2 regions of the Paenibacillus sp. FSL R5-0744 genome follow, and region 2 is predicted to be linked to the other one. Evidence: predicted binding sites of a transcription regulator. Region 2 holds the regulator's gene; the other holds the start of a gene.
The links. The regulator Rex, encoded in region 2, represses fermentation and respiration genes when NADH is low (regulators of the CRP and FNR family bind a similar motif). The targets are predictions, from matches to a motif close to TTGTGAAATATTTCACAA.
Positions count from the first base shown of each region.

Region 1: the regulator Rex is predicted to act here: its motif matches at 2,149-2,166, upstream of MKY19_RS30090 (cytochrome ubiquinol oxidase subunit I).

Region 1 covers NZ_CP150228.1:6,796,057-6,800,610, forward strand. The annotation lists gene cydB (cytochrome d ubiquinol oxidase subunit II) at 1-644, opposite strand, end outside; gene MKY19_RS30090 (cytochrome ubiquinol oxidase subunit I) at 641-2,035, opposite strand; gene MKY19_RS30095 (cold-shock protein) at 2,259-2,489, opposite strand; gene MKY19_RS30100 (cold-shock protein) at 2,582-2,782, opposite strand; gene MKY19_RS30105 (trypsin-like peptidase domain-containing protein) at 3,202-4,446, opposite strand.
Region 2 covers NZ_CP150228.1:4,708,773-4,713,326, reverse strand. The annotation lists gene dinG (ATP-dependent DNA helicase DinG) at 1-1,625, shown strand, start outside; gene MKY19_RS20800 (redox-sensing transcriptional repressor Rex) at 1,757-2,410, shown strand; gene MKY19_RS20795 (amidohydrolase) at 2,397-3,698, shown strand; gene MKY19_RS20790 (DUF5590 domain-containing protein) at 3,868-4,386, shown strand.

The DNA of each region.
Region 1 (4,554 bases), 2.1 Mb from region 2:
GTCATTACCACGAAAGCAAGCAATAGAGCCCCAAGTGGCAAAAGCAATCTTTGCGCCATTTTTCTAGCGCGAGCCTGTAGATCACCCACTGTACGCAACGTTGTGAACATGAGACCATGTACCAAACAAAGAAGGACAACAGTCACACCAGCTACTACGGTATACACATTTACGATATCTGTAAAACCTGCGTACATTTGCATATCCCCATCAATCGGCAAACCTTTGATGAAGCTGGCGAACACCACAGCAAGGAGGAAAGGTGGGAGGAAGCTGCCGAAAAAGATACAAACATCCCAAGTTTTTTTCCAAGCTACTGAATCCCGTTTACCTCTAAATTCAAAAGCAACACCACGTGCAATCAAAGCTAATAAAGCAAAGACAAAGGGAATGTAAAATCCGCTAAACAACGTTGCATACCACTCAGGGAAAGCCGCAAACATTGCACCCGCAGCAGTAATTAACCATACCTCGTTTCCATCCCAGAAGGGTCCGATCGAGTTAATCAGAATCCGGCGCTCAGTGTCATTCTTAGCGAGAATTTGTGTTTCCATCCCTACGCCGAAATCGAAACCCTCCAGGAAGAAGAACCCTATAAACAGAACTGCAATGAGCACAAACCACAATTCATTAAGAGACATCATTGGGCGCCCTCCTCGTTATATGGATCATGCGAATCCCCGTGATCGTTATCCATCGCATAAGGACCTTTTTTAATCACTTTCATAAACAAACCAATTAGAACTAATCCGAGAATGGCGTAAATCGCTGTAAAAGAAATAACAGAGAATAGAACCTGACCACTTGTAATGTTAGGCGACACACTGTCTTCCGTTGTCATCAATCCGAATACCGTCCATGGCTGACGCCCGAATTCGGTCATGACCCAACCTGCTGTATTCGCGATTGGAGGAAGCAGTATTCCCCATAACATAAACCGCATAAACCAAGTGTTTGGACGGTCCATCTTTTTGCGCCACATTAAATACATTGCGTACATACCCATTACGATCATTAACGTTCCTGCTAGAACCATGATCCGGAAACTCCAGAATGTCGTACGTACTGGCGGGATATAGTCACCGGGGCCATAGGTTTGCTCATACTCAGCTTGCAGCTCAAGCATACCTTTAACTTCACCGGAAAATTTACTGTATGAAAGGAAGCTTAGCATATACGGAATTTGAAATTCTCCAGAACTTTCCTGCTTGTCAGGATCAATGTTAGCCCATACGGTCCAAGGTGCTGGGTCACCACTCTTACCCCACAGTCCTTCAGAAGCCGCCATCTTCATAGGTTGAGTCTCAACCAAATACTGTGCTTGCGCATGGCCTGCCACGGCTACACCAATAGAAGAAATGATACCTACGATTGCTGCAATTTGAAAAGATTTCTTAAAGAAAGATACATCTTGTTTCTTCAATATCTTATACGCACTAATACCCGTTACGAGGAAGGCGCCTGTTGCATACGCAGCAAGAACCGTGTGCGGGAATTCAACCAGCAATTGTCCGTTCGTAATGAGCGCGAAGAAATCATTCATTTCTGCCCGTCCATTATTTATCTCAAATCCCACAGGATGCTGCATAAAGGAGTTCGCTGCTAGAATCCAGAAAGCGGATAACATCGTACCGAAAGCTACTAGCCAGATGGATAACAAGTGCACTCTTTTGGACACTTTGTCCCAGCCGAATATCCAGATGCCAATAAAAGTAGACTCCAGAAAAAAAGCTGCCAATGCTTCGACTGCAAGTGGAGCCCCGAATACATCACCCACAAAACGTGAATAATCAGACCAGTTCATCCCGAACTGAAATTCCTGCAAAATACCTGTAACTACCCCTACTGCAAAGTTGATGAGAAACAGCTTTCCCCAGAACTGTGCCATTCTTTTGTACTCTTCATTGCCTTTTCTAACGTACATGGTCTCCATGATCGCAATCAAGAGCGCTAGTCCGATTGATACCGGTACAAAGAAATAGTGGAATATTGTCGTCGACGCAAATTGTATACGCGACAGCATTACTGTATCCATATTTTTCCCTTCCTTCTCCCCTTTTCGTTAACTATATTGTGTCAAAAATTTAGACGCACTTTTGTGATAAATGTCACACAAAGGGGTGCTTTTAACGGTGAAATTCAAATGATTTGTGACAAAAATCACAATTTACCTTAAAAAAAGCAAAAAAAATAAGACGGTTTGACCGTCTTGAAGTTGTTCACTGTTCTATAACAAGCTTGACTCATAAAGGCATTGGTTAGGTAATGGAAATACCCTTCTTCAGCGATTTGAGATCGCCATTCGAATTAAGCAATTGTGGTAGCATCTTCGTGCTGCGAACCATTGGAGAGTCACATAGACGGCAAGAAGGCGCATGTTCAAATGCGAAATTATCCCTCATCCATCCGTTGCATCCATCATTGGTACACGCCCAAATCGCGGTATTTTCTTCCGGTATTTCTTCCAAAGGTTTCTTCCGGTAGTTCATTGCCGTTCCTCCCATCCTGTAAGTCAATAGTGACTAACTAGATATAAAAAGACCGTCCCAACTTTCACAAGCTGGGACGGTTTCTTCTATTATTACAGTTTTACAACGTTTTCGGCTTGTGGTCCACGGTTGCCTTGAACAACGTTGAATTCAACGCGTTGGCCTTCGTCCAAAGTTTTGAAGCCGTCGCCAGTGATTGCGCTGAAGTGAACGAATACGTCGCTTCCGCCTTCAACTTCGATAAATCCGAATCCTTTTTCTGCGTTGAACCATTTAACTGTACCTGTTTGCATGTGTGTTACCTCCACAAATTTAAATTAATATGTTCTTTTTATCTTCAAACAAAGAAAAAATTCACACATTGAAAAAGGTTGTATTACCGAATATAACAGCCCTTTTCAATGCGAAAATTAGGGACTAAATGTATGATTGATATCATATTACCACACCTGATTAGCAAAGGCAAGCTGGCATCCGTATATATCCGTTTCTACCCTAATAAGTATTACCTTCCAATGTAAGGGTTGCCAGTCAGCCCAAAATTGATTAAATCAGCTTATAATTGCCATATTTATCAAAACTTTAGAAGAAATAGATCCCCGATAGCGATACAGAGTATCGCTATTTCAGGAAGCTCTACCTTCTCAACCGAAGGGGTAGTCCGCTCTACTTGTCATTACTGCTATATCATTATATGCCGACTTCCAGCATATTATTCCTCTGGTTTTTCAAGAAGTTTTACTGTAGTCTGATTGACTTTCCCATTTCGATAATAGGTAATCTTCAGATCCTCACCAATCTTCGTCTGATTATATAAATACTTGCGAAGGGAGAGCGTGGATGTAATCGGTTCATCATTAAATTTCGTAATTACATCATTGAACTGTATTCCCGCTTCTTGTGCAGGTCCAACAGCATCCAGAACGACAACCCCATCCTTAACATTGTTCGGTAGGTTCAGTTCCTTGCGTTGGTCCTCTGCGAGAGGAATGTAAGGATTGTTTAAATCTACCGAATATACGCCTAAGTAGGAACGGGCAATCCGCCCTTTCTCAGCCAGTTCATTAGCGGTATCTATCACATGGTTAGCTGGAATAGCAAAACCCAGCCCTTCTACACCTGCATCGGAGATTTTCATCGTGTTAATACCGATGACTTTACCATCCAGATCCACAAGCGCCCCGCCGCTATTGCCTTCATTAATTGCTGCATCGGTCTGAATGACCTCTTGCTCCCAATCATATACGCCGTCCTGATTCAAGGATACGGGAACCTTCCGTTCAGTATAGCTGACAATACCTGAAGTCAATGTGTCACCAAGTCCCAACGGGTTTCCGATGGCAATGACCGTTTCACCTAAACGAAGCTTCGAGGAATCCCCGAGCTCTGCGATTGTATTGATACCCTTGGCATCAATCGAAAGCACCGCGATGTCACTCACTTTATCCGTTCCAACAAGTGTAGCTTTACGTGTCTCGCCATCTACTGTTACGACCTCAAGATTGCTAGAGTCTTCGATGACATGGTTATTAGTAATGATAAATGCTTTATTATCTACCTTTTTATAAATCACTCCAGAGCCTAATGCTGACTCATCCAGAATGTTCAATTCTTTATTATCTTCTTTATGATTGATAATACTTACTACTGCAGGACGAACCGTAGCAGCGGCTTGAATGATACGGTCAAACGGATCTCTGCTTGGGGCAACCTCCCCAGTTGTTACTACCGACTTCGGGGCAGTTTCGTGACTCATTTGTCCAGTAAGCATACTGAATAAAAACACTGCCACCACAGCACTGATTAAGGAGCAGACGGCGGATATTTGCCAAGTGGATAAGCCCTTGCGCGATCTTCGCACAGAATGCTTGCGGTTAGCAAATGATCCCTTTGATGCTTCATCCCCTCTGGACCGTGATACTTTAGTTGAATAGAAATCGTCATCAAACAATCCCACCGAAAATCTCCCCCTTCTATTGCCAACCGTTCACAGTATCTAAAACCTGAACCTCTAGCAATCACGTTCCAAGCATATACCTCTGCATCCTTTAGACTCCAACAATCA
Region 2 (4,554 bases):
CCGATTCTTGTCTGGGTCGCTCGTGTCCTTGGTTCCGTAAGTGTTATTATCATCGGGCTAAGCATGAAGCTGGTATTGCAGACGTGGTCATTACGAACCACTCTAAGCTTTTCGCAGATGTTAAGGCTGGGCATCAACTACTTCCGGCTTATGAACATCTTGTAATAGATGAGGCCCATCATCTGGAGGACGTGGCTGGCAAGCATTTAGGCATGCATATGAAGCATTTCACGGTGGCACATACACTATCGCGTCTTTATAAGGATAGTCGAAATGGCCAACTTCCTACACTTCGCCAAATGCTTCAGTCATCAGGCAGTGAGGAAGCTTCTGAATGGAGCGGAGTGATCGATAGAATCTATCCGGATCTTCTTACCGTAAAAGAAACCTGGGATCTGCTTAGTGATAAACTATTCAGCCTCTTGCCGGAACGCAGCGATGCAGCGGCGGGAGAAGCTGGCCAGTTAGTCATGCGGCTACTTCCTACCCGTAAACCGAAAGATTGGGATGAATTGGTTGCTTTAGAGAATACTATGAATCTGACATTAAGCGAAATTATCCGTAAAGGTGATAAAATGCTTAATGAGATGCGAGATCAAGAAGGTCAATCTTCCTCAGATAGCCTAGTTACCGATATTAGCGGCTTATTTAAGGATTTAGCTTCTATACGTGAGCAAGTACGGTTTTTTATGGGATTAAATGATGAGAATGTAGTATATTGGCTGGAGGCGAATGGAAATTATCGCAGTAAATCGCTACAGCTGTATGCCGTTCCTGTTGATGTTAGTACTCAGCTTAAGGAGCTGTTTTTCGACAAGAAGAAAAGTATCGTACTAACTTCGGCGACACTCTCTGTGGATAAATCTTTCCAGTTTATGATTGATAATCTCGGACTTAATGAAGCTGCGGAAGAGGGGCGTCTGATGACATCACTCCTGCCTTCTCCCTTTAAGTATCGGGAGCAGGCGCTGTTAGTTATTCCGCGGGATTTCCCAAGTGTGAAGGGGAGTGTAGGCGATGCCCGATTTGTCGATACACTCGTACAGTCACTAGCAGAAGCAGCTATTACAACACGTGGGCGGATGCTTGTCCTGTTTACTTCTTACAAGATGCTACGCCAGGTTTACGATCCTCTGAAAGAGGCTCTAGCCTCACAAGAGATCACGGTATTAGGTCAAGGCGTGGAGGGGGGCAGCCGTAGCAAGCTGATCCGCCGTTTTCAGGACAGTGCAGCTTCTGTACTGTTAGGAACAAGCAGCTTTTGGGAGGGTGTAGATATTCCAGGTGAAGCATTAACATGCTTGGCCATCGTGAGACTCCCATTTCAACCGCCAAACCACCCCCTAGCGGAAGCGAAGTCTGAGTTATTACAAGCCCAGAAAAAGAATCCGTTCATGAAGTTGTCTGTTCCTCAGGCGGTTATTCGCTTCAAGCAAGGATTTGGGAGGCTGGTACGGACAGCGCAAGATCGGGGTATTGTTATTGTGTATGACACAAGGGTGATCGAATCTCACTATGGGAAGTATTTCCTCTATTCGTTGCCTGGCCCGAAAATGGAGCATATGCTTACGGATCAAATGGTTCCTCGTATAGCGGAGTGGTTGGAAGACGGAGGCGTTTCTTGAAAAGAACGTCATCGATCTTATTAATCACTCTACAAGGAAGGGCGGTATAAGAATACCGCTCTTCCTTGAGACGAGGTGCAGATATTTCGATAGGATTTGAACAGAATATCACTTAAATTAGGAGGTAAATTATGAAATCGGATAAAATATCAGAAGCCGTTGTTCGCAGACTTCCTGTGTACTTGCGTTTCTTGAATGATCTCCAGAAACGTGAAATATTAACCGTTTCCTCACAAGAACTAGGACAAAAACTTGATTTGAATCCTGCTCAAATTCGTAAAGATTTAGCTTATTTTGGAGACTTTGGTAGAAAAGGTATCGGGTATGACGTAACTTATCTTATTGAAAAAATCCGTCATATTCTGAAGCTGGATCAACAATTGAATGTGGCTTTAGTAGGTGCTGGTAACCTTGGACATGCATTATCTAATTACAATGCTTATCTGAAAGATACTATGAAGATTACCGCTATATTTGACTCCTATGCACCTAAGGTAGGGCGGAAAATCAACTCTCTTACCGTTCAACCGATGGAGGAGCTTGGTCAGACGGTTCGTGAGCAAGGTATTCGAATTGGGATCATTACTGTGCCTGATTCAGAAGCGCAGAATGTAGCAGATATTCTCATTGAGTCTGGCATTGAGGCGATTTTGAATTTTGCACCAGTGATTCTAAAAACACCATCGAATATCCGTGTTCATGCTGCCGATTTTACAACGGATTTGCAAAGCCTTGCTTATTATTTGAAAGACGGAAAGGAAGAAAGCGGAAATGAAGAGCAGTAAAACGATTATTAAGGGCGGGCGTTTTCTTATTCCGGGAACGGATGAGCCGGTTCTGAGCGGATATATGACTATTGAAGATGATTTGATCACTTACATAGGAAAAGAAGAACCTTTAATGGAAGATGATGTGCAAGTTGTTGATGGCAGTCGTCTGCTGTTTATGCCAGGTCTGGTAAACACACATGGCCATGCCGCAATGTCATTGCTTCGTGGTTATGGAGATGATTTAGCACTTCAGGTGTGGCTTCAAGAGAAGATGTGGCCGATGGAAGCGAAATTCACTGGAGAAGATGTATACTGGGGAACCTCCTTGTCGGTACTGGAAATGCTAAAAGGTGGTACTACAACCTTCTTGGATATGTATGATCATATGGATCGAGTAGCAGAGGTAGTCGAATTATCAGGCATCCGTTCCGTACTGATGAGAGGCGTAATCGGATTATGCCCAGAGGAAGTACAAAATCACAAGCTTGCGGAAGCGATTTCTTTTGCACGAAATTGGCATGGTAAGGCTGATGGTAGAATTACGACGATGATCTCGCCACACGCCCCATATACTTGCCCACCGGACTTCTTTGTTAAGTTTGTACAAGCGGCACATGATTTGGATTTACCGATGCATACCCATATGTCCGAGACCAAACGCGAAGTGGAGCAGAATGTGGTGGATTACGGACTTCGGCCTGTAGCGCATTTAGAGAAGCTTGGAATGTTCACACGTCCGTCTATTGTTGCACATGGCGTTCATTTGAATGATGAAGAGATCGAGATACTGGCTCGTCATGATGTAGGCGTGTCTCATAACCCAGGAAGTAATCTGAAACTGGCTAGTGGAGTGGCTCGGGTTACGGATCTTCTAAAGGCTGGTGTGAAGGTGTCACTGGGTACAGATGGTGCGGCAAGCAATAATAACCTGGATATGTTTGAAGAGATGCGTCTTGCAGCCCTCATCCATAAAGGTGTAAGTGGTGATCCGACGGCTGTCCCAGCTCCGGAAGCGCTGCGTATAGCTACAGAGTATGGCGCAAAGTCTATCTTTTTAAATGATGTGGGTAGACTCGCTGTTGGCATGAAAGCGGACTTTATCGCGATTGATATAGACCAGCCGCATTTGCTACCACACACAGATCTGTTGTCTCATGCTGTATACTCTGCCAGCGCCAAGGACGTTGAGCATGTATGGGTGAATGGTAAACAGGTTGTAAAACATGGAGAATGTGTAACGCTAGATGAGGAAGCAATCCGTCGTAAGGCGCAAGAATTATTTGATGGACTGCTTAAACGATAGTCTAAGATCATAACGAATAACTGAAAGGCTGTGACTTTCTGCGATTGCAAAGTTACAGCCTTTTGTGTTTCTGATCATTAGATCATTGAATTGGATATGAAACTTTGGATAAACACACAGGTGTGTTATATAATCAAAAAAGATATATTACTAGAAAGGGAGCTGTACCTTGAAGAAAAGGAAAAAATGGATCCTCCTGGGGTCAGTTCTGATTCTGCTCCTTCTGTTCGGACTTATCCAGTTCTATGCTTATATTATGAAAGATCAATGGAACGAGCGAGATATCGCTAAGGATGTCGCTAAAACCAGTGCTGGTCTGACAGAGGTAACCAAAGCGCAGAAATCCGTGTGGGATGATAATGCGGTGTACTGGGTCTTAACAGGGAAGAATGAAGCCGGGACCGAGTTGATGGTTTGGGTACGTTTTACTGTAGACGGGAAGTTTGCTGAAGGAACCGACGCAGTATATGCTGAAGAACTAAGTAAAGGGACCTCTGAAGCGAAAATGCGTAGCCTTATAAAAGCCGATCTTCCGGACATCAGCATTGAGCGGTTGTTGCCAGGAGTATATAACGGGGAGTATGCTTGGCAGCTTTTTTATAAACAAAGCGGTCGATATTATTATCAATTTTATCGGTTCTCAGATGGGGCTCGAATGGGTGAAGGTTACAGTTTACCTAGCCGCTAAATTAAACAAAAGCATTATAGGAGAAACAAGCGGACCATTTATGGTTCGCTTGTTTTTTAAAATGACATATTATTTGATATACTATAAGTACACGAATTGTGATATACTATAAGAGTAGTTTTTATGTATTGGTATTTAAAGATTCATACGAAAAAAGGTCTGTTAGTT